2 linked regions of the Planctomyces sp. SH-PL62 genome follow. The protein of the gene in region 1 binds, or shares a complex with, the protein of each later gene. Links are inferred from orthologs where the notes say so. Each region holds a gene or a part of one and is shown on either strand. Other genes may lie near its edges. The genes, in order: secY and secA.

What was found.
Region 2: the proteins of secY (region 1) and secA are in contact, whole or in part, in a crystal structure (PDB 3DIN), measured with the Thermotoga maritima proteins. The link is inferred for Planctomyces sp. SH-PL62 from one-to-one orthologs. Residues at the interface, in WP_004081795.1 of Thermotoga maritima: Glu108, Gly109, Glu110, Glu111, Ala236, Glu237, Arg238, Arg239, Ile240, Thr241, Ile242, Gln243, Tyr244, Ala245, Arg246, Arg247, Val248, Thr249, Gly250, Arg251, Arg252, Val253, Tyr254, Gly256, Ala257, Ser258, Thr259, Tyr260, Leu261, Pro262; in WP_004082002.1 of Thermotoga maritima: Glu261, Ala262, Arg263, Lys300, Ala301, Arg302, Thr303, Ile304, Ile305, Leu323, Tyr324, Asp325, Pro326, Val329, Ser330, Tyr333, Ile336, Lys340, Phe345, Val349, Glu363, Phe364, Tyr374, Ser375, Gly376, Gly377, Glu393, Ile395, Thr482, Ser483.

Annotation. Positions count from the first base shown.
Region 1 is NZ_CP011273.1:291,550-300,168, reverse strand. Bases 2,062-4,908 are described here. They hold secY (preprotein translocase subunit SecY), read right to left. Parts: upstream 4,249-4,908; coding sequence 2,875-4,248; downstream 2,062-2,874. Other genes in these bases: rplO (50S ribosomal protein L15), read right to left, coding at 4,441-4,908; map (type I methionyl aminopeptidase), read right to left, coding at 2,062-2,726. Also shown: rpsD (30S ribosomal protein S4), read right to left, coding at 1-122; rpsK (30S ribosomal protein S11), read right to left, coding at 284-664; rpsM (30S ribosomal protein S13), read right to left, coding at 875-1,258; rpmJ (50S ribosomal protein L36), read right to left, coding at 1,352-1,465; more of map, read right to left, coding at 1,950-2,061; more of rplO, read right to left, coding at 4,909-4,935; rpsE (30S ribosomal protein S5), read right to left, coding at 4,935-5,432; rplR (50S ribosomal protein L18), read right to left, coding at 5,523-5,900; rplF (50S ribosomal protein L6), read right to left, coding at 6,014-6,565; rpsH (30S ribosomal protein S8), read right to left, coding at 6,635-7,030; VT85_RS01160 (type Z 30S ribosomal protein S14), read right to left, coding at 7,271-7,456; rplE (50S ribosomal protein L5), read right to left, coding at 7,589-8,158; rplX (50S ribosomal protein L24), read right to left, coding at 8,234-8,611. UniProt on the Escherichia coli protein: The central subunit of the protein translocation channel SecYEG. Consists of two halves formed by TMs 1-5 and 6-10.
Region 2 is NZ_CP011273.1:3,637,472-3,654,805, forward strand. The notes cover bases 5,517-9,670. They hold secA (preprotein translocase subunit SecA), read right to left. Parts: upstream 9,362-9,670; coding sequence 5,717-9,361; downstream 5,517-5,716. Also shown: VT85_RS14140 (hypothetical protein), read right to left, coding at 1-3,217; VT85_RS14145 (DUF3467 domain-containing protein), read right to left, coding at 3,592-3,957; VT85_RS14150 (3-deoxy-D-manno-octulosonic acid transferase), read right to left, coding at 4,091-5,401; VT85_RS14160 (Uma2 family endonuclease), read left to right, coding at 9,829-10,488; VT85_RS14165 (glycerophosphodiester phosphodiesterase), read right to left, coding at 10,505-11,434; VT85_RS14170 (hypothetical protein), read right to left, coding at 11,466-13,235; VT85_RS14175 (crossover junction endodeoxyribonuclease RuvC), read right to left, coding at 13,828-14,406; cysS (cysteine--tRNA ligase), read right to left, coding at 14,465-15,934; ispF (2-C-methyl-D-erythritol 2,4-cyclodiphosphate synthase), read right to left, coding at 15,992-16,477; carbon storage regulator CsrA, read left to right, coding at 16,974-17,168. UniProt on the Escherichia coli protein: Required for protein export, interacts with the SecYEG preprotein conducting channel.

The sequences.
Region 1 (8,619 bases):
CCCGGGACGCCGTCCCGGCGCACGATCGCGCACTTGTTGCTGTAGCACCTCGCCCCCTTGAGGTAGAGGTTGACGCCCTCGCGGCGGCAAAGCCGGCAGACCGGTCCTGTATATCGTCCCATGGTAGATCCAACGAACCTCGAACGTTTGGTTTGACTCGTACGTGTGCGGCGGGGGGGGCCCGTCTTGCGGGCCCCGGGGGGTGTCGCGTTCGCGACGCGGGGATGTCGTCGGGCGGGGCGGGGGGGCTCCGCCGGCCCGGGCGTCGCGGCGCGACCGGCGGTCAGACGCGGCGCTTCTTGGGGGGGCGGCAGCCGTTGTGCGGCAGCGGGGTGACGTCCTCGATCGCCTTGATCGACAGGCCCGAGGCCTGGATCGCGGTGATCGCGCTTTCGCGGCCGGAGCCGGGGCCCTTCACCTTGACCTCGACCTCCTTGACGCCGTACTTCGTCGCCGAGGCGGCGGCCGTCTCGGCGGCGCGCTGGGCGGCGAACGGCGTGCTCTTGCGGCTCCCCTTGAAGCCGACGGTCCCCGACGAGGCCCAGCAAAGGGCGTCGCCGTTGGGATCGGTGATGGTCACGGTGGTGTTGTTGAACGTCGCCTTGATATGCACCACCGCACGGCTTACGTTGCGTCGCGTCTTCCGCTTCTTGGCCTTGGCCACGGGTCCTGCGCTCCTCGTCTAACTGATTCGTGCTTGTGTCGTCCGCGGATCGAACGACCCGCAACCGTCCAGCGGCCGCCTCGCGCCCGCCCATTCTCGATGCTCGATCCGCGTCCCCCGCCGCGTCCCGGCCCGGCCGCCTCGCCTCGGGGCGAACCCGCGACGCGATGCGACGCGCGAGCCGACAGCCCTGGTCGGGCCGTCGCGGCCTCAGCGCATCTCCTTGACGCCCTTCTTGCCGGCCACCGTCTTCCTCGGCCCCTTGCGGGTCCGGGCGTTGGTGCGGGTCCGCTGGCCGCGGACGGGGAGGCCCTTGCGGTGCCGAAGTCCCCGATAGCAACCGATCTCGCGGAGCCGGCCGATGTTCTGCTGGACCTGACGACGGAGCTGGCCTTCGACCGTGTACTCGTTGTCGAGCAGGCCCGCCAGCTTCGCCAGATCATCCTCGCTCAGGTCGCGGGCCCGCTTCTCCGGGTCGATCCCGGCCCGCTCGCAGAGTTGCGCTGCGAGGGTCGGCCCGATCCCGTAGATGTAGCGCAGCGAGATCACCGTCCGCTTGTCGTTGGGTATGTCCACGCCCAGAATACGAGGCATTCCATCAGTCTCCGTCGATCCACGGCTGTACTAAAGTTGGGATCGGCCGCGCCCTCCCGACGCACACCGGCTGGGCCGGGGGCGCCGCGGACGTCAGCCCTGTCGTTGCTTGTGTCGGGGGTTCGAGCAGATCACCAGGACCTTGCCCGCCCGCCTCACGATCTTGCAGTTCTCGCAGATCCTCTTGACGCTCGATCGCACTTTCATGGCCGTCGCTGCTTTCCTGTGTATTGTCCGTGGGAACGCCGACTTGCGTGGCCGAGACGCCGCCCCTCGGCGGATGCGCCGTCGGGACGCCGGTTCGCCCGCCCCGGCGGCGTCCATCGTCCACCGGCGATTGGTCGCCCGGCCGATCGGTCGCCAGGTCCGTCCTCGAGGGAAGACCTGGCACCGGCGGTGCGGCCGGCGGCCGGAACGAGCCGGGGGCGACGCGGCATTCGTAGCGGCCGCGATTCCCGCGTCAGCCGTCCGAAATCTCGATGATCGCGCTCGCCGATCGACCCGACGGTCGCTGGGCGTCAGGAAGCCCAGGCGCACTGAGGCATGGCGGGCCCACCGGGGAATTCGACCATCCTAACGATCTTCCTTCTCTTCCGCAAGGGTCTCTGCTTCCACTTTCGTCAAGATAATTTCGTCGCGATTTCCTACTGGAGGTCGTGAGTTCCCGTCGCATCCGGCCTCCTCCGTCCGCTCAGGGAAGCGTGAGGATCTCGGGACCTTCGGGCGTCATCGCGATGGTGTGTTCGAAGTGGGCGCTGGGGCGGCGGTCGCGGGTCTCGACGGTCCAGCCGTCGTCCAGGGTCCGCACGTCCTTCGTCCCCATCGACACCATGGGCTCGACCGCCAGCACCAGGCCCGGCTCGAGCAGGATGTCGTGCTTGCGGAGCGCCTTGCTGAAGAAGTTGGGAACTTGCGGTTCCTCGTGCATCTCCTTGCCGATGCCGTGGCCGACGAACTTTTCGATGACGTAGAAGCCCTGGCTTTTGACGTACTGCTCCATCAACGAGGCCACTTCCGACCAGTAGCGGCAACGCCCCATGGCGCGGACGGCGAGGTCCAGGGTCTCGGAGGTGCAATCCAGGAGCTTCTGGACGTCGGGCGCCACCTGGCCGATGGGGAGGGTGACGGCGGAGTCGCCGCACCAGCCGTTAAGGCGGCAGCCGGTGTCGACCGCGACGACGTCCCCTTCGCGCAACGGGCGACGGTTGGGGATGCCGTGGACGACGTGTTCGTTGACGCTGGAGCAGATGACGGCCGGGAACGGCGGCTTGCCCCGCATCGAGGACGGATAGCCCAGGAACAGGGGGGTGGCACCGGCCTCGCGGAAGACCGAGGCCACGGCCTCGTCGAGATCGGCGGTAGTCGCCCCCGGCACGGCCAGCTTGCGAGCCTCGCCGAGCGCCCGAGCGACGAGTCGCCCGGCTTCCCGCATCAGGGCGATCTCGCGGGGGCTTTTGAGCTGGATCACGGGGGTCCTCCGGGACGGCGGCGGACCCGATCCCGGTTTCGGCCCGCCCATGCCCTCCGGACGCCGAAGGGCTCCGGAGGGGAGGGGGGGAAGCGTGGGACGGCGGCCCGATCCGTGTTGCGATGACACGATGCGGCGACTCCTGGGGTCACTTGCGATTCACAAGTCCCGAATAGTTCCGCATCACGAGGTGGCTGTCGATTTTCTGGACCAGGTCGAGGCAGACGCTCACGACGATCAGCAGGCCGGTGCCGCCCAGAAACTGGGCCACCGTGAAGTCGACGTTCAGGCCGTTCTGGACCAGCGTCGGGATCACCGCGACGAGCGACAGGAAGGCCGCCCCCACGTAAGTGATCCGCAGCATGACCTTCTCCAGGTACTCGGCCGTGCGACGCCCGGGGCGGTAGCCCGGGATGAAGCTGCCGTAGTCCTTCAGGTTCTCGGACATGTCCTTCGGGTTGAAGGTGATGGCCGTCCAGAAGTAGCAGAAGAAGTAGATCATCACGATGTTGGAGAGCGTGTACAGATACCCCTGGCGCTGGAAGGCGTCGGCGAGGTCCTGGAGCGTGGTCGCGAAGAACGAGCCGATCGACCAGGTGTCCGACCGAAGGCTGGCGGTGGAGCGAGCCAGGGCGCTGAGGATCAGGGACGGGAAGATGAGCAAGCTGGAGGCGAAGATGATCGGCATGACGCCGGCCTGGTTCACCTTCAGCGGAAGGTACTGTCGCGTCCCGCCGAAGACTCGACGGCCCCTGACGTGCTTGGCCGACTGGGTCGGGATCCGTCTCTGGCTCTCGGTGATCGCCACGACGCCGACGACGACCGCGACGAACAGGATCAGCAGCAGGGCGATCGTGATGATGCCGTACTTGCCGGGCTCGGGGGTGAGTCGGGTGGTCGCGTTCTGCCAAAGCCCCTGGAGGGCGACGGGAAGGCGCGAGAGGATGCCCGCCATGATGAGCAGACTGATGCCGTTGCCGATGCCGTACTCGTCGATCTGCTCGCCGACCCACATCAGGAAGACCGTCCCCGCCGTCATGATCGAGACGGAGACCATGCCATGCCAGATGTCGCGATACTCCGGCAAGACCACGTTCATCTGGGGGCTCATCATATATTGCACCCAGAACGCGCTCTGCACGGCGCATAAGACGACCGTGGCGTATCGCGTATACTCATTGATCCGCTTGCGGCCGCTCTCTCCTTCCTTCATCATCGCCTCGAGCGACGGGACGACGCTGCCCAGGAGCTGGAAGATGATTGAAGCGGAGATGTAGGGCATGATGCCCAGGCCGAAGATCGTGCTCATGCCGATCGAGGTGCCGCCGAACATCGCGACGGTGCCGAAGATCTTGCCGGCGGCGTTGGTGCTGAGCTGCTCTTCCCAGTTTCGGAGCTGGGCCTGGTTGACGATCGGCAGCGGGACGTAGAACCCGATCCGGTAGATGGCCAGGAGCAGGGCGGTGAACAGGATCTTCCGCCGGAGTTCGGGGATCTTGAAGATGGTGATCAGCTTGTCCACGCGCGATCGCCTCCGCTGGGGCCGTGGTTCATCGTTCGGGCCGGTATGGGCCGATTGGGTCGCGAAGCCCCGGGGGAGGGCCCGTCCGGGGCCGTCGCGGCGGGGCGTCGCCGGGTCTCGATCAAAATAGGACCGCCGCCGACGCGCCGATCGCCGATCGACGCGCCGCGGCGGAATGAAAGCGGGGGCGGGTCAGGACCCGCAGGTCTCGTCCGGCTTGGCGACCTTGCCGATGTAGGGGGCGACGACGGCTTTGCCGCCGGCGGCCTCGATCTTGGCGACGGCCGCCTCGCTGAACTTGGTGGCGTGGATCTCGAAGGCCTTGGTCACCTCGCCGTCGGCGAGGATCTTGATGCCGTCGTGGGCGTAGCCCTTGACCAGCCCCGTGGCGCGGAGGGCGGCCTCGTCGACGACCCCCGGCTCGGGGAAGAAGCTGTCGAGTTCGCCGAGGTTGACCAGGACGAAGTGCTTCTTGAAGGCGCCGTTGAAGAAGCCCCGCTTGGGGACCCGGCGGGCCAGGGTGATCTGGCCGCCCTCGAACAGGGCGCCGATCTTGAAGCCCTGGCGCGAGCTGTGGCCCTTGTGGCCCTTGCTGGAGGTCTTGCCGTGACCGGAGCCGACGCCCCGGCCGACGCGCTTGCGCTTCTTACGGCGCTGGATACCTTCGTGGACGTCGTGCAATTGCATTAGATCTGGACTCCCCGGAGGCGGGCGATCTCTTCCTTCGTGCGGAGCTGGGTGAGGCCCTGGATGGCGGCCTTGACGAGGTTGAGCTTGTTGGGCGAGCCGAAGCTCTTGGTGAGGACGTCGCGGATCCCCGCGGCCTCGACCACGGCGCGGACCGCGCCGCCGGCGATGACGCCGGTGCCCGGTGCGGCGGGCATCATCAGGACGCTCGCGGCGCCGAAGCGGCCGACGACCGTGTGGGGAATGGTGGTGCCCCGGAGCTGGACCCGCTTCATCTGCTTGTGGGCGTCCTTGACGCCCTTCTCGACGGCCGGCGGGACCTCGTTGGCCTTGCCGTAGCCCCAGCTCACCTGCCCGCGGCCGTTGCCGACCACGACGAGCGCGTTGAAGCTGAACCGACGGCCCCCCTTCACCACCGCCGCGCAACGGCGGATCGCGACGACGCTCTCAACCCATTCGCCGCGGTCGCGGTCGCGATCTCGTGTGTCGGTCGACACGTGGGATACTCCTTCTCTCTGCCAGTATGATTCGGTGTGAGCTGCATGTCGACCGAGTTCGGGCGACGCGACGGATCTTTCGGATCGAGGTCAGAAATCGAGGCCGGCCTCGCGAGCGGCGGCGGCCAGGGCCTCGACGCGGCCGTGATACTTGTAGCTGCGGCGGTCGAAGCAGATCTTGCCCAGACCGGCCGCCTTGGCTCGCGCCGCGACGACCCGGCCGACGACCGCGGCGGCCGCCTTGTTGCCGCCGTAGGCGACCTCGGCCTTGACCTCGGGATCCACGGTGCTCGCCTGGACCAGGGTCTTGCCGGCCCGGTCGTCGATCACCTGGGCGTAAATGTGCTTCGAGCTGCGGAAGACGGCCAGGCGGGGACGCTCGGGCGTCCCGGCGAGCCGCTTGCGAATCCGGCGCTGGCGGCGCAGGCGGCGCGTCTGGACCAGCAGGTGGTGGTTGGCGGTGTCCACGGGAACGATCCTCTCGCTGTCGGCGGCCGGCGGGGCTCGCGTCGGTGGGACGGGGCCGGCGCCGTCTCGGACGGGGTCTTGCGGGTCTCTTGGTTCTCAGGCGGAACGCGGGGTCACTTCGAGCCGAACGCCTTGCCCGCCTTGCGACGGACGGCCTCGCCCTCGTAGCGGATCCCCTTGCCCTTGTAGGGTTCGGGCGGCCGCACCGCGCGGACCTCGGCGGCGAACTGGCCGACGGCCTGCTTGTCGGCGCCGGTGACGACGACGTGCGTGGCGTCCGGGACGGCCACCGTCACCCCGGCGGGCGCCTCCAGGACGATCTGGTTGGCGTACCCGACCTGCAAGGCGATGGTGTTCGCCTTCTTGAGCTGGGCCTGGTAGCCGACGCCGACGATCTCAAGCTTCCGGGTGTAGCCGGTCGCCACGCCCTCGACCATGTTGGCCACGAGGCTCCGGGTCAGGCCGTGGAGCGCCCGGCTCATCCGCTCGTCGTTGCGACGGGCGACGGCGATCTCGTTCTTGGCCTCGTCGAAGGTCACGGAGACCTCGGGACGGTGGCCGTAGCTGAGCTTGCCCTTGGGCCCCTCGACCTGGATCGTCGAGTCGGCGATCGCGACTTTCACGTTGGCCGGGACGACGACCGGCTTTCGACCGATACGGGACATGGCTCCGTCTTCCTCGTTCTTGTTCTGGCGATGAAGGTGGTTCGGTACCCGGGGAGGCGGAGGCCCGGCTTAGTAGATCATGGCCAGGACTTCGCCGCCGACCTTCTGGTCGCGGGCGCGGCGGTCGCTGACGATCCCCCGAGGGGTGCTGAGGATCTGGATCCCCATGCCGCCGAGGACCGGCCTGAGGTCCTTGTAGCCCCGGTAGACCCGGCGGCCCGGCTTGCTGATGCGGTCGATCTTGGTGATCAGCCGCTCGCCGTTGGGGCCGTACTTCATGTGGAGCCGAAGGGTGCGGGCCGGGACGGTCTCGATCTCTTCGAAATCCCAGATGTAGCCTTCGTCCTTAAGGACCTGGGCGATCCCCCGCCGCATGTTGGAAGCGGGCATGTCGAGGGACGTGCGCTCGATCCGCACGGCGTTGCGGATCCGGGTCAGCATATCTGCGATCGGGTCGGTCATCATGGCGGGGAAGCCTTCCTGAACCGTCGCGGGTAACGTCCCCGGGGGCGCCCTCTCGGGGCGGCTCCTCTCTCGGGGTGCGTCGGCGCGGCGGGGCGACTCGGACGGACGCGACTATTCTGTTCGGAGTGTGGGGGGAGTCGGCTCCGCACGGCCGAAGAGCCGGCGGGTTCGCGGCGGACGCGCCTGGGCGAGGGCCGCGGGCGGCGCGGGGGAGGGCAGCGGGCCCGGCCCGGCGTCGCGCTACCAGCTCGCCTTCTTGACGCCCGGGATCAGGCCGCGGCTGGCCAGATTCCGGAAGCAGATCCGGCAGATGCCGAACTTGCGATAGTAGGCTCGGGGACGACCGCAAAGCCGGCACCGATTGCGGTGCTGGACGGCGAACTTGCGGGGCGTCTCGGACTTGATCTTCTGGGCCTTGGTCGACATGCTCAACCTTCCAGGACCGTGCGGTGGACGCCTCGCGGCGGCCGGTCAATTTCGCGTCGGGGTGTTACTTCGACCCGGTTGGGGTCGGGCGTACGTCGGATCGGGATCGGGGTCGGCCGGGGTCGGCCCGGCTCACTTGCCGTAGCGGCCGCCGGCCGAGCCGGGCTGGCGGAACGGGACGCCGAACAGGCGGAGGAGTTCCCGGGCCTGGTCGTCGTTCTGGGCGGTGGTGACGATGGTCACGTCCATGCCGTGGGTGTGCTGGATCCGGTCGGCGTCGATCTCGGGGAAGACGACCTGCTCGGCGAGGCCCAGGCTGTAGTTGCCGTGGCCGTCGAAGCTGTTGGGGTTGACGCCGCGGAAGTCGCGGATACGAGGCAGGGCGATCGACACCAGGCGGTCGAGGAATTCGTACATCCTCGCCCCCCGCAGGGTCACCTTGCAGCCGATGTCGTTCCCCTCGCGGAGGCGGAAGCCCGACACCGACGTCTTGGCCTTGGTGAGGGCCGGACGCTGGCCGGTGATCCGGCCGAGGCTCTCGGCGGCGGAGTCCAGGATGGTCTTGTCCTGGGTGGCCCGGCCGACGCCCATGTTGACGACGATCTTGGAGAGCTTGGGGATCGCCATCGGGTTGTCGAGGTTGAACTTGGCGGCGACCGCCTGCTTGATCTCGGTCTTGTACAGTTCTTGGAGGCGAGCCATTCCCGGTTTCCTTCGTTATCGGCGGCGGGCTTGCGGTCTCCGCCCCGGGGCCCGGCCTCGGGGGGGCGGCGGTCGTCAGCGGTCGGCCTGGGCGGCCTCGGCGTGCGCCTTCTTCTTGGGCCCGAGCGTCCCCAGCCCCTGGCCGCACTTGCGGCAGAAGCGCTCCTTCACGCCCTCGGCGGTGAACCGGGCGCCCTGACGGACGCCGCGGTTGCACTTCGGGCAGAAGAGGAGGACGTTCGAGACAGCGACGGGCATTTCCTTGGAGAGCCGCCCCCCCTGGGGGTTCTTCTGGCTCGGCTTCATGTGCTTGTAGACCCGGTTGACCCCCTCGACGACGACTTTGTTCTTCGAGGGGATCGCCCGGAGCACCTTGGCGATGCGTCGGCTCGACGGGGTCCCCTTGTCGTCGCCGGCGATCACTTCGACCTGGTCGTCTTTCCGGATATGCATGGTTCACT
Region 2 (17,334 bases), 3.3 Mb from region 1 along the record:
GGTCGCCGATCGCGTGCTGGCCGAAGTTCAGCGTGCGGACGCCGACCGGGGTGGTCAGGTAGGCGTCCGAGGTGATCCCCTGGTCCTTGTTGATGTTGGTCCAGTAGTCCAGGGCCGAGGCCACCATGGCGTAGGCGCCGGTCAGGATGCCGGTGGACATCGAGGTCCCGACCTGGGTGAAGGTCAGGCGGTTGGCGGCGTCGCCGGTGCTGTCGGCGGTGGTCCCGCCGGTGGTGCTCCCGGCCTGGATCTCGGAGAACCGCCTGCGGAACGTCGGCACGTCGATCGCCGGGGCGGCGAAGTCGGTGGCGATGCCGCGGTTGACGGCCCCCGGGATGCGGTCGTTCCAGATGTTGAAGTCGGCCCCGGCGAAGATGTCGACGTTCCCCGCGACGTTGGTGTCGGTCCCGCCGCCGCCGGTCCCGCCGCCGCCGGCGTTGGTCCCGCCCGCGGTGGCCGTCCCGCCGATCGAGATGGCGTTGCCGAAGACCAGGATCGGGCCGCGCGGGTTGGGGATCGCCCCCACGGGGACGTTGTTCGGCGTCGTGTTGACGTCCCCGGCGTACGGGAACGGATAGACGCCCGTCACCGAGATCGTCTCGTTGAGGATGGCCGGCAGCGACATGCCATTGGTGTCGCCCAGCGAGGGATCGTCGGCGTTGCTCCGGAACTGGCCGGTGTTCGTGCTGCCGGTGGTGGTGCCGCCGCCGGTGCCGCCGCCGGTCCCGCCGCCGGTGGTCCCGCCGCCCGAGCCCAACCCGAGCGGAGAGCCGAACTGGCCGGCCGCCGCGATCGGCGCGATCCCGAGCTGGCGGAACTTCTTGAGCTGGAGCTTCAGGGCGATGACGATCTGGGGGTAGTTGCGGTACGCCTGGGCCTCGCTGGTCCAGGTCTGGGTAGTGCCGAAGGCCATCGTCGAGGCGATGACGCGGGACACCTGGCCCGGCCGCACCGGGTCGTTGACGTAGGGCCGCGAGGCGACGTAGGCCAGGCCGTTGTAGACGCCGTTGGTGGTCGTCAGGGCGTTGGCCGCCGCGGTCAGGCTGGTGGTCCCGCCGGTGTTGCCGCCGGTGCCGCCCCCGGTGCCGCCCCCGGTCCCGCCGCCGCCGGTGGTCCCGCCGATGGAGATGGTCCGGTTGCCGAAGTAGGGGGAGAAGATCGACACCGGGTCCAGGGTCGCCTGGGGCACGAACTGGGCGACCACGCCCGCCACCGGCGTGCCGTGGCCGTCGAAGCTGTTGGCGAGGACGGTGCCGGTGGTGGTGGTGCCGCCGCCGGTGCCGCCTCCGGTGCCGCCGCCGCCGGTGGTCGTGGTGCTCGTGTCGAGCGAGGCGACGTCGATGTTGCCGTTGCCCCCGGTGTAGAGGTTTTTGCCGGCCCCGACGCGTCCCCGGAAGGGGGAGGAGAGGGAGTCGACGCCCGTGTCGACGACCGCCACCGCACTGCCGCGGCCGTCATACGGCACGCCCAGGGTGCGGAGGTCGTTCAGGCCGATCAGCGAGCCGGAGGTCGAGCCGGCGAGGCTGGAGCTCGTCTTGAACTGCCAGATGCCGTCGCCGTCCGAGGCGTAGAAGGTCGTGCCGTCGGCGGAGAAGGTGATGCTCAGGGTCGAATCCATGAAGCTGGTCGAGTCCTGGGCGCCCGAGGTGTTGAAACCCTGGGCGAACACCGAGATGACGCCGCCCGGCGTGATCCGGATGACCCGGCCGCCGACGTTGCTGCCGCCGGTCGTGTTGCCGTTGCGGACGATCGGCACCAGCGGGTTGGTCGCGGCGTTGTAGGGCTGCGTCGGGTCGGCCTTCTCGATGCCGATGAAGCCGCTCCCCTGCACCGGCACGTTCACGATGACGCCGGCCGGGATGTCCCCTTCCTCGACCGAGGTGACGGGCACGAACAGGCCCGACGCCAGGTCGCTGACGAACAGGTTGCCGGCGTAGGTCGGCTGGCCGGTGATCGTTAGGCCGGTGGTGGTCCCGGTCGTGGTGGCGGCGTCGGCGGCCTCCAGGCCGATCGATTGGGCGAAGTAGCTGTACTGGTCGAAGGCGATGTCCTGGAACCGCCGGAACGGCGTGCTCAGGATCGACGACTCGTCGACCACCAGGGTCTCGGCGGTCGTCGCGTCGGTCACCACCGTCGCGCCGATCAGGAAGTCGCCGTTGGAGCCCTGGACGCCGCTGAACCCCGGCGTCGCCGGGATCCCGCCGCCCGAGGGCGTGCCGAAGTCGGTGAAGGCGGAGTAGACCGGCGAGAAGTAGTCGATGTTCGCCTGGGTCATGCCCACGATCGGCCCGAACGACATCCCGGTCTCCGAGACTCCCTTCGGGAGGCTCGCGGCGTTCGAGATGACCTGGCCCGGCGAGTACTGGTTGGCGTCGAAGAACAGGGCCGCCATGGTCCCGCCCGTCGAGCTGACGCCGCTGCCGGCGATCACCCCGCGGAGGAACTTCTGGAACTCCGGTCCCGGCACGACGACGGCCGTCGGGTTGATGTTGAACTTGGTCGCCGCCTGGCCGTCGGTCAGGGTGACGAAGGCCCCCATGAACGAGCCGTCGGCGCCGATCCGGTAGATCGCGTTCTTGGCCGGGTCGGAGCGGTCCGCCGTGGTGACCAGCATCGACGCCTTGCCGTCGATGTAGCCCTCGGAGTCGAACGCGATGTCGTACCAGTTGGTGAGACCGGTCGCGTCGACCGCATCCCCGGTCGCCCCGCCCAGCGAGTTCGCCGCCGGGTTGCTCCCGTCAGTGTTCAGGGCGTTGGGATCGATCTGGCTCATCACCGTGTTCAGGTCGAAGAACACGCTGGCCTTGCCCGTCGCCGGGTCGATCCGGTAGATCACGCCCGGGCGGTCCACGGCCCCTTCGACGTCGCCGCCGCCGCGGGAGACGGCGTAGAGGCCGTTGCCGAAGATCCCGCCCGGCCCGGCCTGGATCCGGACCATGTCGCCGCCGAACGACGACAGCGGGGTCAGCTCGGCCACCGACGTGATCGGCGCGGGGCTGGTGAGCGTGTCGGCCTCGGTGTTCGAGCTGACGACGACCGTCCCCAGGAAATTGTTGGTCGGCGTTTCCGCCGCCGTGAACACGGCCTGCGTCGGAAAGATCGGCACCACCGGGGCGAGCAGGGCGCGCTGCTCCAGGGGGGTGGGGCCTTCGAGCTTGATGTTGCGATGACGCCGCTTCGCTGGGCCCTGAGCCCGCGGTCGGGATGGCTGAGACATTCCATGATCTCCTAACGCTGGACTCGTCCGTCCTGAACCGAGGCCGAGACGCCCGGCAATCCTCAGTATCGGCGCACCTGGCGTTTGACGATGAGTCGAAACATCCGGCAAGACCCGGACTCGGGTTGCAACCCGCGCACTCGGATCTTTTCTCACCTTCTGAATCGGTCGGCGACGGCGGCGTCGATCAGCGAAAGGGGCTTCGCAAGCGGAAAAATCGCTATTTCCGGGCCGTGGGGCGGGCGGCGAGGCCGAGGACCGGCCGGAGGGGGGCGGGGAGGGGCCGAACGCAACGCGGGAGATCGCGAGGAGCGGACGGCTCCTCGCGATCTCCCGCGATTGGATTTCCGGGATTCGATCGGGGGTCGGTCGACTTACTCGACGACGCCCTTGGGGCCGGCCGGGGCGCCGCCGGACTGGGCCTGCTGCGGGACGTGGGCGCGGCGGCGGACGTCGAGCTCGATCGAGCCGAAGGTCCCCTCGTGCCGCTGGATCGTCATACCCAGCGCGGTCAGGAGCCGCTTGGCCGTGTAGAAGTTCATCACGAGCCGCTGGTTCGCCTTGACGTCCTGCCGGCCCTGAGCGAACGGCTGGGGATTGAGGCCGAAGTCGAGGATGACCTCCTCCGGCGTCGCCGTCACGCGGCAGAAGTTCGAGTACGACGGCACCGTGGCCGAATCGTCGACGACGACTTCGGTGGTCACCTGCTGCTGCTGCGTGGGGTTCTCAGGCTCGCTCATTTCCAGATCCATCCTATTCTTGCTTGGGCCGCCGTGCGGTTCCTGGACCGTGTCCGGGAGAGGAGTCCACGGCGAGTTCTCGGTCCCGGGTCCACGATATCAGGTGCAGACTATCGCGAAACGAAAAAATCGATCAAGCCGATTTTTGCGCGCCGGAGGATTCGACCAGCCGGTCCAGCTCGGACAGGGTCCGCCCCGAGGCGCCGTGCTGGGCGAGCACGAACCGACGGCCCGCCTCGCCCCGCGCCGCGGCCTTCTCGGGATCGTCGAGATCTTCGCGAAGGAGGATCGCCATCTCGCGGGGGCCGGCCACCCGTCGGGCGGCGTCGCGCGCCAGGAGCTGGGCCACCGTCTCGCGGAAGTTGGCCGTGTGCGGGCCGAACATCACGGAGGCGCCGTAGGCGGCCGGCTCCATCATGTTCTGGCCCCCCCGCCCGGGCAGGAGGCTGCCGCCCACGAACGCCACGTCGGCCAGGCCCCAGACCGCCCCGAGTTCGCCGAGGGTGTCGATCAGGACGATCGGCGCCGGCTTGCCGGCCGGAGAAGGCGTCACGGGGCCGCGACTGCGGCGCACCACCGTCTCCCCCTCGGACTCAAGCCAACGGGCCACCGCCTCGAACCGCTCGGCGTGGCGGGGGACCAGGACGAGCCGGAGCCGGGGGTGGTCGCGACGCGCCCCGCGGTAGGCGGCGAGCGCCGCTTCCTCTTCCCCGTCCATCGTGCTCCCGGCCACGAACACGAGGTCCGCGGCCATGAGCCCCAACTCCGCGCGGAGTTCCCGGGTGCGGGCATTGTTGCGATCGCTCTCCAGGCCGTCGAATTTCACCGAGCCGGTGACGCTCACGCGGTCGACGGGGACGCCCAGGTCGACGAACCGGCGGGCGTAGTCCTCGTCCTGCGCCGCGACGGCGTCGATCCGGTGGAGCGTGGGGCCGAGCGGGCGGCGGATCCGCCGGTAACCGCGATGGCTCCGCTCGCTCAGGCGGGCGTTGATGACCGCCACCTTGGCCCCGGACCGCTTGGCCGACCTGATCAGGTTGGGCCACAGCTCCAACTCGACGAGCGCCAGCACCGTCGGCCGGACGCGGGTCATCGCCCGCCGGGTCGCCCAGCTGAAGTCGAAGGGGGCGTAGAACGTGATCAGCTCGGGGAAGGTCCGCCGGGCCACGGCCAGGCCGGTCGGGGTGGTCGTTGAGATCACGACCTCCCAGTTCGGCCGTCGGCGGGCCATCTCGCGGACCAGGGGGCGCAGCAGCAAGACCTCGCCGACGCTCACGGCGTGGAACCAGAGGCAGGGGCCTCCCCCCATCCGGTTGGGCGCATCCCCCGAGAATTTCTCCCAGAGCCCGTCGCGATACTTGCCCGAGCGCACCATTCGGAATACGAGGATCGGCGACAGCACGATCAACGTCGCGGCATAGATCAGGTTCAAAACCAGCGGCATCCCGGGGAATCCTTTCCCGATAGAGAGCGAGTGGTCCGCTCGACGAGACGCGAATTGATCAAGCAATCGCCGTGCCCGCCGCCGTTCGAGACCCCTGACCGACCTTTCGCGAACCGTCGCGGCGTCCGAGCCCTCGCTTGCCACCGCCGGCATGGGAAAACCCACGACGGCCAGCGGATGTCGACTCAAACGCTTGATCCGAAAGGGATAGGGGCGTCGCTCGGGACGCCCCGAGGCCGCGGGCGGCCCCGGACGCCCGGCCCCTCCGGGGGTCGTCCCGGGGGGCTGGGGGGTCGGCGGGGATGCAACGAATGCTCAGAAGATGTCGGGGGACGACGTCTGGCGCATGTGGCAGGCTTTGAACTTTTTTCCCGATCCGCAGGGGCAGGGGTCGTTGCGACCCACCTTTTTGCCAACGTTGCGGACCGGCTCCTTCTTCTTGTCGGACGCCGATTCGCCGGCGTGGATGGCGGCGTCCTGGGCCCGTCGGACGCCGTTGCCGGAGTCGGGGACGGCGGCCAGCGACGACGAGGCCGAGTCGGCGTCCTGATGGATGGCCTGGGCCCGGTCGAGCTTCCAGCGCGAGCCGAGGTACGACAGGAACTCGGGATCGAACTGCTCGACGCGGAAGATCAGGTCGGTGACGCGGTCGCCGATCCCGTTCCACATCTCGCCGAAGATTCGCATCCCCTCGCGCTTGAACTCGACCTTGGGGTCGATCTGGGCGTATCCCTGCAAGCCGATCGAGCTGCGGAGGTGGTCCATCGCCCGGAGGTGTTCCATCCAGCTCGAGTCGAGGATCTGGAGCAGGAGGACCTTCTCCATCTCGCGCATCTCGGGGCGGATCTTGGCGTCGAGGGCCGCCGTGAGCTCCTTGCGGACCTCTTCGGCCGTCTTGGCGGCGAGTTCCTCGGCGGTCGTCGAGGAGCCGAGGTTCTTGTGCGCCCATTCGACCAGCCCGGCGAGGGCCGCCGGGGACGCGGGCGGGGCCGGCTTGTCGCGCGCCGAGGAGTGGGGGAAGGCGGCGTCGAGCCGGGCCGTCAACTCGTCGGAGAGCCGGGCGCCGTCGTACTTCTTGTGGGCCAGGGCGATGAGATGAGCTTCCATCTCGGGCCGGAGCATCGTCTGGAGCTCGGCCGGGTCGACGACGCAGTGCAGCCGCTCCGAAGCCCAGGCGGCGAGCCCTTCGCGGTCGTAGCGGGGCGTCTGGTTCTGGGCGTGCGAGCGATCGCCCAGGAAGCGGGTCGTCGCGATCCGGACGGGAAGCTCCGCCTCCTTGGCGACGTACAGCTCTCGGGCCTGCTCCTTGAGGCTCCGGGCGATCCGGTTCCGGTCGAGCCCCTTCCACGAGTCGAGCTCGGCCGTGAGGCCGAACTTGTGCTGGGCCCAGCCGGCCAGGCTGCGACGGCCCCAGTCGGGCTCCAGGAACTCCTTGGCGGGCTCGAGGTCGAGGCCCTCGATCGAGGCCTTGGCCTGATCGTACAGGAACTCCTCCAGGCCCGGCCGGTCGAGGTCCGATTCGTCGCCGTCGCGGCGTTCGAACTTGCGGAGGTCCTTATCCTTGAGGGAGAGGTTGAAGCGGGTGTTCGCCCAGTTGACCAGGGCGCCCCACGTCCAGTCGGCGGGCTCGGCGTCGGCCGGGACGTTCTCGTCCAGGGCCTCGCGGATCGCCTCGTACAGATGGCGTTCGGCGCGGCGGCGGACGATCTCGCCGGCGTCCTCGAACTCGACGCCCCGGAAGTCGCGGGCGGTCATGTCCGCCCCCAGGCGCTGGGAGGCCCATTCGGCGAAGCTGGCCTGGCCGTAGTCGTCGGCGAGGAAGCGGTCGACGGCGTCCTGGATCTGGGAGTCGATCATCTCCAGGATGCGATCCTTGGGGGACGACCCTTCCAGCAGCGCCTGGCGGAACGAGTAGACCCGCTTCCGCTGCTCGTCCATGACCTCGTCGTATTCGAGGAGGTTCTTGCGGATGTCGAAGTTGCGCTCCTCGACCTTCTTCTGGGCGCCCTCGATTCGGCGGCTGACCATCTTGCTCTCGATGGCCTCCCCCTCCTGCATGCCCAGGCGGGTCAGGACGGCCGACACCCATTCGCCGGCGAACTTCCGCATCAGGTCGTCGTCGAGCGCGAGGAAGAACCGCGACGAGCCGGGGTCGCCCTGGCGGCCCGATCGGCCGCGGAGCTGGTTGTCGATCCGGCGGCTCTCGTGCCGCTCGGTGCCGATGATGTGCAGGCCCCCGGCGGCGGCGACCTCGCGGCCCTCGGCCTTCATCTCTCGCTCGTACTTGTCCACGGCCGCCTGCCAGACCTCGGGCGGGACGTCCAGGCGGGTCTCGTAGAGCGGCCGGCCGTCCTCGTTCACCTCGCGCTTGAGGTCGAACCAGGCCATGAACTCGGGGTTGCCGCCGAGGATGATGTCGGTGCCGCGGCCGGCCATGTTGGTGGCGATCGTGACCGCCCCCCGGCGCCCGGCCTGGGCGACGATCTCGGCCTCGCGCTCGTGGTGCTTGGCGTTGAGCACCTGATGGGCGATGCCGTACCGCGTCAGGTACTCGGACAGCTCCTCCGACTTCTCGATCGTGACCGTCCCCACCAGGATCGGCCGGCCGGTCGCGTGGACCTCCTTGATCTCGTCGAGCAGGGCCTGGTTCTTCTCGCGGTCGTAGCGGAAGATTACGTCCGGGTAGTTCACCCGGCTCAGCCCCCGGTTGGTCGGGATGGCGACCACGTCGAGGCCGTAGACCTTGTAGAACTCGTTGGCCTCGGTCATGGCCGTGCCGGTCATGCCCGAGAGCTTCCTGTACAGCTTGAAGAAGTTCTGGAGGGTGATCGTCGCGAGGGTCTGGTTCTCCTCCTTGATCTTCACCCGTTCCTTGGCCTCGACCGCCTGATGGAGGCCGTCGGACCACTGGCGGCCGACCATGAGCCGGCCCGTGAACTCGTCGACGATGACCACCTCGCCGTTGGGCTGGACCACGTAGTCGCGGTCGCGACGGTACAGGTGGTGCGCCTTCAGCGAGTTGTCGATCAGGTGGGGCCACTCCATGTTGCCCGGGGTGTAGAAGCTCTCCAGCCCGGCGATCTTCTCGGCCTCGCGGATGCCTGCGTCGTTCAGGTGGCAGGTCCGTTCCTTCTCCTTGACCTCGAAATGGTCGTTCCGCTTCAGGAGCCGGGCGATCCGGTCGGCCTCGGCGTACTTCCGCACGTCGTCGAAGGCCGGCCCCGAGATGATCAGGGGGGTCCGCGCCTCGTCGATCAGGATGCTGTCCACCTCGTCGATGACGGCGTAGTGGAGCTCGCCCTGGCACTGCAACTCCGCGGTCGGCTTCATGTTGTCGCGGAGGTAGTCGAAGCCGAACTCGTTGTTGGTGCCGTAGGTGATGTCGCGGCCGTAGATCTCCTGGCGCTCCGTCGAGTCCATCTCGGACTGGATCGCGCCCACCGACATCCCCAGGCCCTGATAAAGCGGGCTCATCCACTCGGCGTCGCGGCGGGCGAGGTAGTCGTTGACCGTGATGACGTGGACGCCCTTGCCGTCCAGCGCGTTCAGGTACGCGGCCAGGGTGGCGACCAGCGTCTTGCCCTCGCCGGTGACCATCTCGGCGATGTTGCCGCCGTGCAGGACCATGCCGCCCATGAGCTGGACGTCGAAGTGCCGCATGTTCAGATAGCGGCGGCCCGCCTCGCGGCAGACGGCGAACGCCTCGGGCATCAGCTGGTCGAGCGTCTCGCCGGCCTCGCGGCGGCGGCGGAACTCGTCCGTCTTGGCCTTCAGGGCGTCGTCCGACAGCGTCTGGACCGAGGGCTCCAGCTCGTTGATCCGGGCCACGATCGGACGCATCTGCCGGATGCGCCGTTCGTTAGAGCTGCCGAAAACTCGCACGAGCCCTTCCGAAACCCCCTCGGACAGGGCCGACAGGGCGTCGGTCGTCTTATCCCAAAGCTCGGTCAGCACTTCCATTGCCGCGTGGTCCCCGTGCGAATGATACGTTGCAGCAAGTCATTGCAATACTGCATCTTACAACGGACTTACGGATTTCGTCAACCGCGACGGTGGGTCTCCCCACGCCGGCCTTTCGGCTTTCACGATCCACTTAATGGGACGGCCGACCGCCAGGTTTTCGCCGCGAGCTCGGATCGCGGGCCAGCTTCCCGGCGTCGACGAGAGCCCGACTTCCCTCGACAGCGAAGGCCGACCGGAGCGCCGACTCTCGAAATTCTACGTCGATCCCATCGGCACAGGTCGGATTATCGGCGGTTTTTCGCTTTCAGGTCGCCTTTTCGCTCACATTCCCCGCGAGCGATCTTCCCATGCCGCCCCGACCGCCGATTTTCCGCCCGCGCTTCCTCTCGCCGCCCCTTGTCTTCCGAGTCCACCTGGGCGCAGAATCCAGGAGAGCGCCCCGCCACCCCCCACGAGGAACGTCCATGTCCGTCAAGACCGAGACGTCGCCCCCCGAGACCGTGGCCGATCTCCTCGAACGCCTCGGAGACGTCCCCGCCTTCCGCGTTCGCCTGGACCCACCCCTCGGCACCGCCACCGAGCGCGACGTGGTGGAAGCCCACGATCGCGAAAACCGACTCTTCGAACTCGTCGACGGCGTCCTGGTGGAGAAGACCATGGGGTTCGAGGAATCTCGTTATGCGATCCTCCTGGCGAGCTATCTGATCGCCTTCCTCCGCGATACCGACCTCGGCGTCGTCCTGGGTGCCGACGGCACGGTGAAGCTGCTCCCCGGCCTCGTCCGCATCCCCGACGTGTCGTTCATCTCGTGGGGGCGTTATCCGAAGGGGCTGCGACCGGGCGAGATCCCCGCCGTGGCCCCCGATTTGGCCGTTGAGATCCTGAGCAAGTCCAACACCCGCAAGGAGATGGCCCGGAAGCTCGACGAATATTTCCAGGCCGGCGTGCGGCTGGTCTGGTACGTCGACCCCAAGGCCCGCGAGGTCCGAGTCTATGAGTCCCCCGCCGACCCCGTCACCCTGACAGCCGCCGACGTCCTTGACGGCGGTGCGGTCCTCCCCGGCTTCCGCCTCCCGCTCGCCGAATGGTTCGACCAGGCCGAACGCACAGGGCCGGCCGTCTGAAACGCGGCACGCCGCGTCAGTCCACCTGGTAATACCGGCGTACGGCTTCCCAGGTCGCTTTCGGGTGGTCGGTGGCGAAGGACATGAAGCCGAGGTCCAGGAGCTTGGCGTAGACGTCGGGGGTAGAGCCTCCCCACGGCAGGGTCTGGTAGAGGACGCCGTGGCGGCGCAGTTCCTCGCCGCGAGCGATCAGGAACGCGTCGGACTCCTTGAACGGGTCCCGAGAGTCCCGGCGAATCTCGGCGACCGGACGCGCGAGGTTGGTGTGGATCTGGAGCTGATCGACGTCGGCGAAGTCGGTCGCGCGAAGTTCCTCGAACCGCCTGAGCAAGGCGTCCTCGCTTCCTCCCATCCAGAGCAGCGTCTTCGACTCCGGCGAAAGCGCCTTCCAGCGCCGGATCAGCGGGTAGTTGGTGGACGCCAGGATGACGCGAGACGCGACGCCGGCCTCGGCCGCTTCCTTCGCGAGTTGGGGCAGGTCCACCTGCTTGATGTCCAGGTAGAGCCGACGCGCCGGATCGGAACCCATCGCCGCGAAGACGTCGCGCAGCGGGCCGACGCGACGGCCCGAGAACCGTTCCCCTTTCCAGGCGCCGACGTCGAGCTTGCTCAACTCCTCGAAGGTGACGTCCCCGACCCCCTTCTTCGCCGTCTCCGCGTCCACGCCCCGCACGACGCGAGCGAACGTCGCGTCGTGGAACGGGACGATGACGCCGTCCTTGGTGGTGCGGACGTCGGCCTCCGGGATGCAGCCGAGCGACCAGCCCAGTTCGAACGCCTCGATCGTATTCTCTTCCGCCAGTTCGCCCGCTCCGCGATGCGCCTGGACGATGAACTCGCCCGGCGGGATGTGCTCGCGCACGGTCCAGGGCGGTTCGGCCCGGACGGAATGCCCGACGGCGGAAACGGCCAGCCAGAGGGGGAAACTCAGCAAGAAGCGGTGCATGGGGTCGGTCCTGGGAGGAGCCGGATCGGGGTCATTCGGCCCACGTCGCCCGGTAGTTGAATCGGTCGTTGGGAGCGGCGTCGCCGTCGAGGGTGAAGGTCGAGGCGTCGCCGCCGATCGGGACGTTGTCGAGCCACTTGAAGTCGAAGGCGACTCGCCTGGAGCCGTCGCCGGGGAAGTCCAAGCCCAGGGCGGAGCGGGGAAGGGCCAGTTCCAGCTCGTTCCCGTCGAAGGCGACCGCGGCGGCGGCGTCCAGCGGCTCGGTCGCGCCGTCGGGCTTGAGGCGCTCGACGGTCGCCATGCCGTCGACGATCTGCTCGCGGTTGACGACGAGGTCGTAGCCCAGCCAGCCGGTCTTCGGGTCGTGGTCCGCGTCGATGCAGAGCGTCATCCAGCGCTCGGCGGGCGCGGTGAGGGGTTCGCGAGTCCTGATGTAAAAAAAGACGAATTCGTCGCCGGGCGCGACCTTCGCAGCCATCAGGTCGTTGCGGCCGGTCTCGTTGACGAAGTCGGGCTCGCCTTTCCAGCCGGGGTGCCGGCGTCGGGCCGGATCGCCGATCGTGTCGCGGAATTCGGGGGCGGCGGCCTTCCAGTCGCCGAACGCGCCGTCGACCCGGACCTTGGCCTTCGCCACGTCGGCCGGCTTGCGCACCCCCTTGTAGCGCCGGACCTCGGAGACGAGCTGGTAATAGTACGCGTCGCCGAAGCCCCCCTTCACCGGCTCGATGTCGCGCGAGTACTCCGGCGTGTACTGGTCGACGAAGAACGTGCCGCCCGGCTTGAGCCGGACGCCCCCCATCGACATCTCCCCCTTGGGGTCGATGAACCGCTGGGCGATCCATTCGTTCCAGCCGGTGATGAAGACGAACGGAGGATCGACCTCGCGGGCCCGCTTCCACTGCTCGGCGAAGTAGAGCCCGCGCTCGGGGTGGCGTTCCTCGGGCGGCGGCTGCTTGCCGTCGTGGAAGCTCCGGCCGATGTTCCCCGTGGGGTGCTGCGCGACGGTCACGGAGATCTGCTCGGGCTTGTCGGGTGCCTCATGCCAGCCGGGGGTCTGGGGCGAGTTGTCGAGCCAGGGCCAACGGTCGCGGCCGTCGCCGAACCAGGAATGCCCCTTCGTCCAGGCCCAGGAGCGGCGGATCGTGAAGAAGTCCTTGACCTCGTCGCTCAGGCCGTCGGTCGGCGCGAGGATCAGGGGCTTGCCGCCCCAGGCGAACCAGTGCTCACGGCCCTTCCCCGGCTTGTAAAAAGTCTTGTAGAGATGTTCGACCGTCCTGGCGCTCGCCGAGTTCGTCAGGAACGCGATCCGGGGCGTCCGCTGGCCGGACGCGCGGAACTCGTCGAGGACCTTCAGCACGGCGTCGCGCACCGAGTCGTACGTCAGGGCGTTGGTGACGTCGAAGAACAGGACGTCGACGTCGGCGTCGTTGAGCATCTGAATATGCTTTCGGATGACGTACGCATCGTCGTCCCGATAGTAGCCGAACAGCGGCTCGGCCCAGTGGTGGAACGCCTGGTTGGGCCCGAACTTCGGGTCGTCCGGGTTCGCCGCCAGGATCTTGGAGAGGTCGTAGACGGGGTTCTGCCCCTCGCTCCAGAGGAAGTAGAAGATCCCCGTGGTCCGATCCGCGCGGGGCGGCCCCGCCTCGTCGAACCCCGGCGTCGTCCGCCCGAGCCCGTCCGTGGCCGTCCAGGTGTCGGCCATCACGTCCCAGACGAGGTCGTCGGCCCCTCTCACCATCTGCGACGAGACGAAGGCGAGCGCCGCCGCCAGGGCGGGCGCGATCTGGAGGAATCTCATGGGGGCATCCTCATGCGGCGGGGGAGGGCGTCGGTGCGAAATCGGGCGGGAAGGGGGCGTTTCGTGCGCGGGAGCCGCTCCAATCGAGCGAAGCGTCGCATTGTCAGCTTGGAGGACTCCGTCCCCGGCCTGTTCCTTGGCAATGTAGTCTCGGTTCCTTCGGCGATCAAGCGCCCGACGCCCCGCGCGCCGGGCGTGACCCGCCGAGAAGTGCCATTTCGGACGATCAGTCCCTCGGACGGGAAAGCGGCCGTTCGGCGGCGGATGGGGGCGACGAGCACGCAAGCCGACGCATCTTCCCTTCGTCCGCGATGAAGGTCCCCCTCATCCGGCCTGCGGCCACCCCCACCAGGGGGGAAGGCATGATCGCGCCAGCATTCCTTCCTTCCCTCGCGGCGGACGAGGTGGACCTCGTCCAGGCTTCGGCCGCCTCCTACGCAGATCGCGCGAGGCGTCGAAAGCGCACGAACGAACCCAATTTTCTCGAGGCGTGCGGAGGGGGATTCTCGCTTCCTGGAGCGGCCGGGCACGTCCGGAGAGGTCCGTTGCGGCCTGGGTTGGTTCGCGCGAACGAACCCAATACCGGCTCGTCCTACATCCCCTTGAGGCTCCGCAGGGTGCGGCCGATCTGGAAGTGGCAGAGGGCCAGGGCGCAGGCGTCGGCGACGTCGTGGGGCTCGGGGAGTTCGTCCAGGCCCAGTTCGGTCTGGATGGCGCGCTGCATCTGTTCCTTGGGGGCGCGGCCGCTGCCGGTGAGGGTCTTCTTGACCCGGGCCGCGGCGTAGCCGAAGACGGGGATGCCCCGCGAGGCGGCGGCCAGGACGATGACGCCCCGGGCGTGGCCCATCAGGATCGCCGTGCGCGGGAACTTCACGTGGCTGTGCACCTGCTCCAGCGCCAGGGCGCCGGGCGGGTACGCGGCCAGCAGCTCGACGACGTTGCGATGGAGGTAGTCCAGACGTTGCCCCATGGCCCGGCTCGACGAGCCGGGACGGATCACGCCGGCCTCGACCACGACCGGCCCGCGCGGGCCGGGGTCGACGACCGCGTAGCCCGTCACGTTGAGGCCCGGGTCGATGCCGACGACCCGGCTCCAGACCGGCGGGCTCGCGCCGTCGCCGGGCTTGACGGCGTCGAGGCTCCCTTCGGACTCGCACGATCGGGACGTCATCGGGGCGACTCCTCCGTCGGGAGACGAGGCGGTTCTGGGCCGCCCCCGGGCTCTCAACTCAGCGCTTGGCTTCGACCCGCCAGCGAGTGCCGTCGGCGCCGTCTTCCAGGACGACCCCCAGGCCCGCAAGGCGGTTGCGGACCTCGTCGGCCAGGGCGTAGTGCTTCTCCTTGCGGAGGCGGGCCCGAAGCTCGATCAGGAGGCTCATCAGGTCGCCGGTCAGGGCGTCGCCGCCGACCTGGCTCTTGTCCGGGAGCCTGGCGAAGAGGCCCAGGAGGTTGCTCAGCTCCTTGAGGGCCACCATCCCCTCGCGATACTGCGTCAGCTCCTGCGGCGGCGAGTCCGGCGAGAGCCCCGCGGCCGTCCGGTTGAGGACGTGGACGATCTCGAACAGCTCGCCGACCGCCCCGCCGGTGTTGAAGTCGTCGTCCATGGCGTCGAGGAAGCCCTGGCGAAGCTCGGTCAGCTCCGGGCTCGCATCCCCCTCCTGGTCGTGCCGACGGGTCGGAGCCTCCAGCGCGTCGAAACGCTCGCCGGTCAGCTCCTCGAACCGCTCGAAGGCCCGGTGGAACGTCTGGAGGCTGCGGCTGATCTCGGCCAGACGGGTCGGGCCGTAGTCGATCGGCCGACGGTAGTGGCTGGAGAGGAGGAGCATCCGAATGACGTCGGGCTCGTACTCATCGAGCAGGTCGCTCATCAGGACGATCGTGTCGGGGTCGGACTTGGAGATCTTCCGGCCTTCCCGGGTGAGCAGGCCGTTGTGCATCCAGTAGGAGGCGAACGGGCCCCCGGTGAAGGATTCGGACTGGACGAGCTCGTTCTCGTGGTGGGGGAAGACCAGATCGAGGCCGCCGCCGTGGATGTCGAAATGCCGGCCCAGGAGCTTGAGGCTCATGGCCGAGCACTCGATGTGCCAGCCCGGCCGTCCCGGCCCCCAGGGGCTTTCCCACGAGGGCTCGCCGGGCTTGGAGGCCTTCCACAAGGCGAAGTCGCCGGGGTTGCGTTTGAGGGTGGAGGGCTCGATGCGGGCGCCGGCCTGGAGTTCCTCGGGGTCGCGATGGCTGAGCTTGCCGTAGGCGTCGGCCTTGGAGACGTCGAAGTAGACGTCGCCGCCGGAGGCGTAGGCGAACCCCTTGTCGATCAGCCCCTGGTTCATGTCGATGATGTCGTCGATATGCTCGGTCGCCCGGGGCATGTGGTCGACGCCGGTGACGTTCAGGGCCTTCAGGCAGTCGAGGTAGTCGGCCGTGACCTGCTCGGCCAGGGCCTTGACGGTCGTGCCGTCCTTCTGGGCCTGGACGATCAGCTTGTCGTCGACGTCGGTGATGTTGACGACCCAGGAGACCTCGTAGCCGAGATAGGCGAGGTAGCGTTTGACTGTGTCGAAGATGACCGGCCCGACCATGTGGCCGATGTGGCTCTTGGAATAGACCGTGGGGCCGCAGACGTACATGCCGACCTTGCCCGGCGCGACGGTCTGGAACGACTCCTTGGTCCGGCTCAGGGTGTTGTAGACTCGAAGCGCCATGGGATTCGCGTGCTCTCGCGGGGAAGGAAGGGGGCAGGGGGGCCGCGGTCCGGGGCGTCAACGCCCGGGGTCGATCGGCTCGATCAGGACGACGGCGTGACAGGAGATCGCCTCGGCCCGGCCGACCGGCCCGACGTGCTCGCCGGTCTTGGCCTTGACGTTGACGGCCCCGTCGGGGAGCCCGAGGAGCCTCGCCAGGTTGGCGCGAAGCATCGCCTTGTGGGGGCCGAGCTTGGGAGCCTGGGCGTGGACGATGACGTCGCAGTTCACCGGCTTCCAGCCCTCGGCGGCGATCAGGGCGACGACCTCGGCGAGGAGCCGGGTGCTGTCCAGGTCGCGCCATTCGGGGGCGGTGTCGGGGTAATGCTCGCCGATGTCTCCCAGGGCGGCGGCGCCGAGGAGGGCGTCGGCCACGGCGTGACAGACGACGTCGGCGTCGGAATGCCCGGCCAGGCCCAGCGGGTGCTCGATCCGGAGGCCCCCCAGGATCAGCGGCCGACCTTCCACCAGGCGATGCGTGTCGTGACCGATTCCTACGCGCACGGGTCCGCTTCCCAACCTCTCTTCGCCGGGGCGGCCCAGCCCCCGGAGGGTGCCGGCCCGCCCCGACAGGGATTCGACGCCCCTCACGCCGTCGGCGGTCGGGACGCATCGCGATGCGCACGAGATGGTACCCGGTGCGCCCAGTGCTGACTATCCCAACGGGACCCTCGGCCGACCGTTCCCATTTTGAAGGTTTGCCCATTCGAGCTGGGAATTTTGGGAAGAGAAGGTTCAGGTCCTGTACTTTTGATTAGACCATCGGCAATCCGCGTCGGGATCCTTAAATAAAATCAAGGCTAGTCAATCAAAGGGTTTGCGGCTATTCTCAGGATAATCCGAGGTGACTTCGGCATCCCGGCTGCTTAGAGTGAACCGTGTCAAGGGCGACCCAGGCTGGGGGTTCGAGACACGAAACCGGAAAGGCTTCGTAAGGAACCCGGCGAAGGACGCTAACTCAATCGCAAGACGCTACAGCCATCGAGCAAGGAGGAACGTGATGCTGGTTCTCAGCCGCAAGGTCAATGAGAAGATCGTCATCGACGGTGGAATCGTGCTGACGGTGGTCAAGATCGAGGGCGGCCAGGTCCGCATCGGCATCGAAGCCCCTGGCCACGTGAAGATCTACCGCGAAGAGCTGCTCGTCAAGCAGACCGCGGATCGCCACGCCGAGCCGGCCCTGGCCGGGGTCTGAGTCTTCCCTCGGACCCCCCACCTGACGACGGTTGGAGTTGGATCGGCGATCCAGGTCGGCGGACATGAGCCCGCCTCCGAGTTTCCGGCGCCGGGGACGCCCCTGGCCAGACCTCGCCGCGGCCGGAAAACCTCGCCTCGAGATCCGACGCGAATTCGCGTGGAAG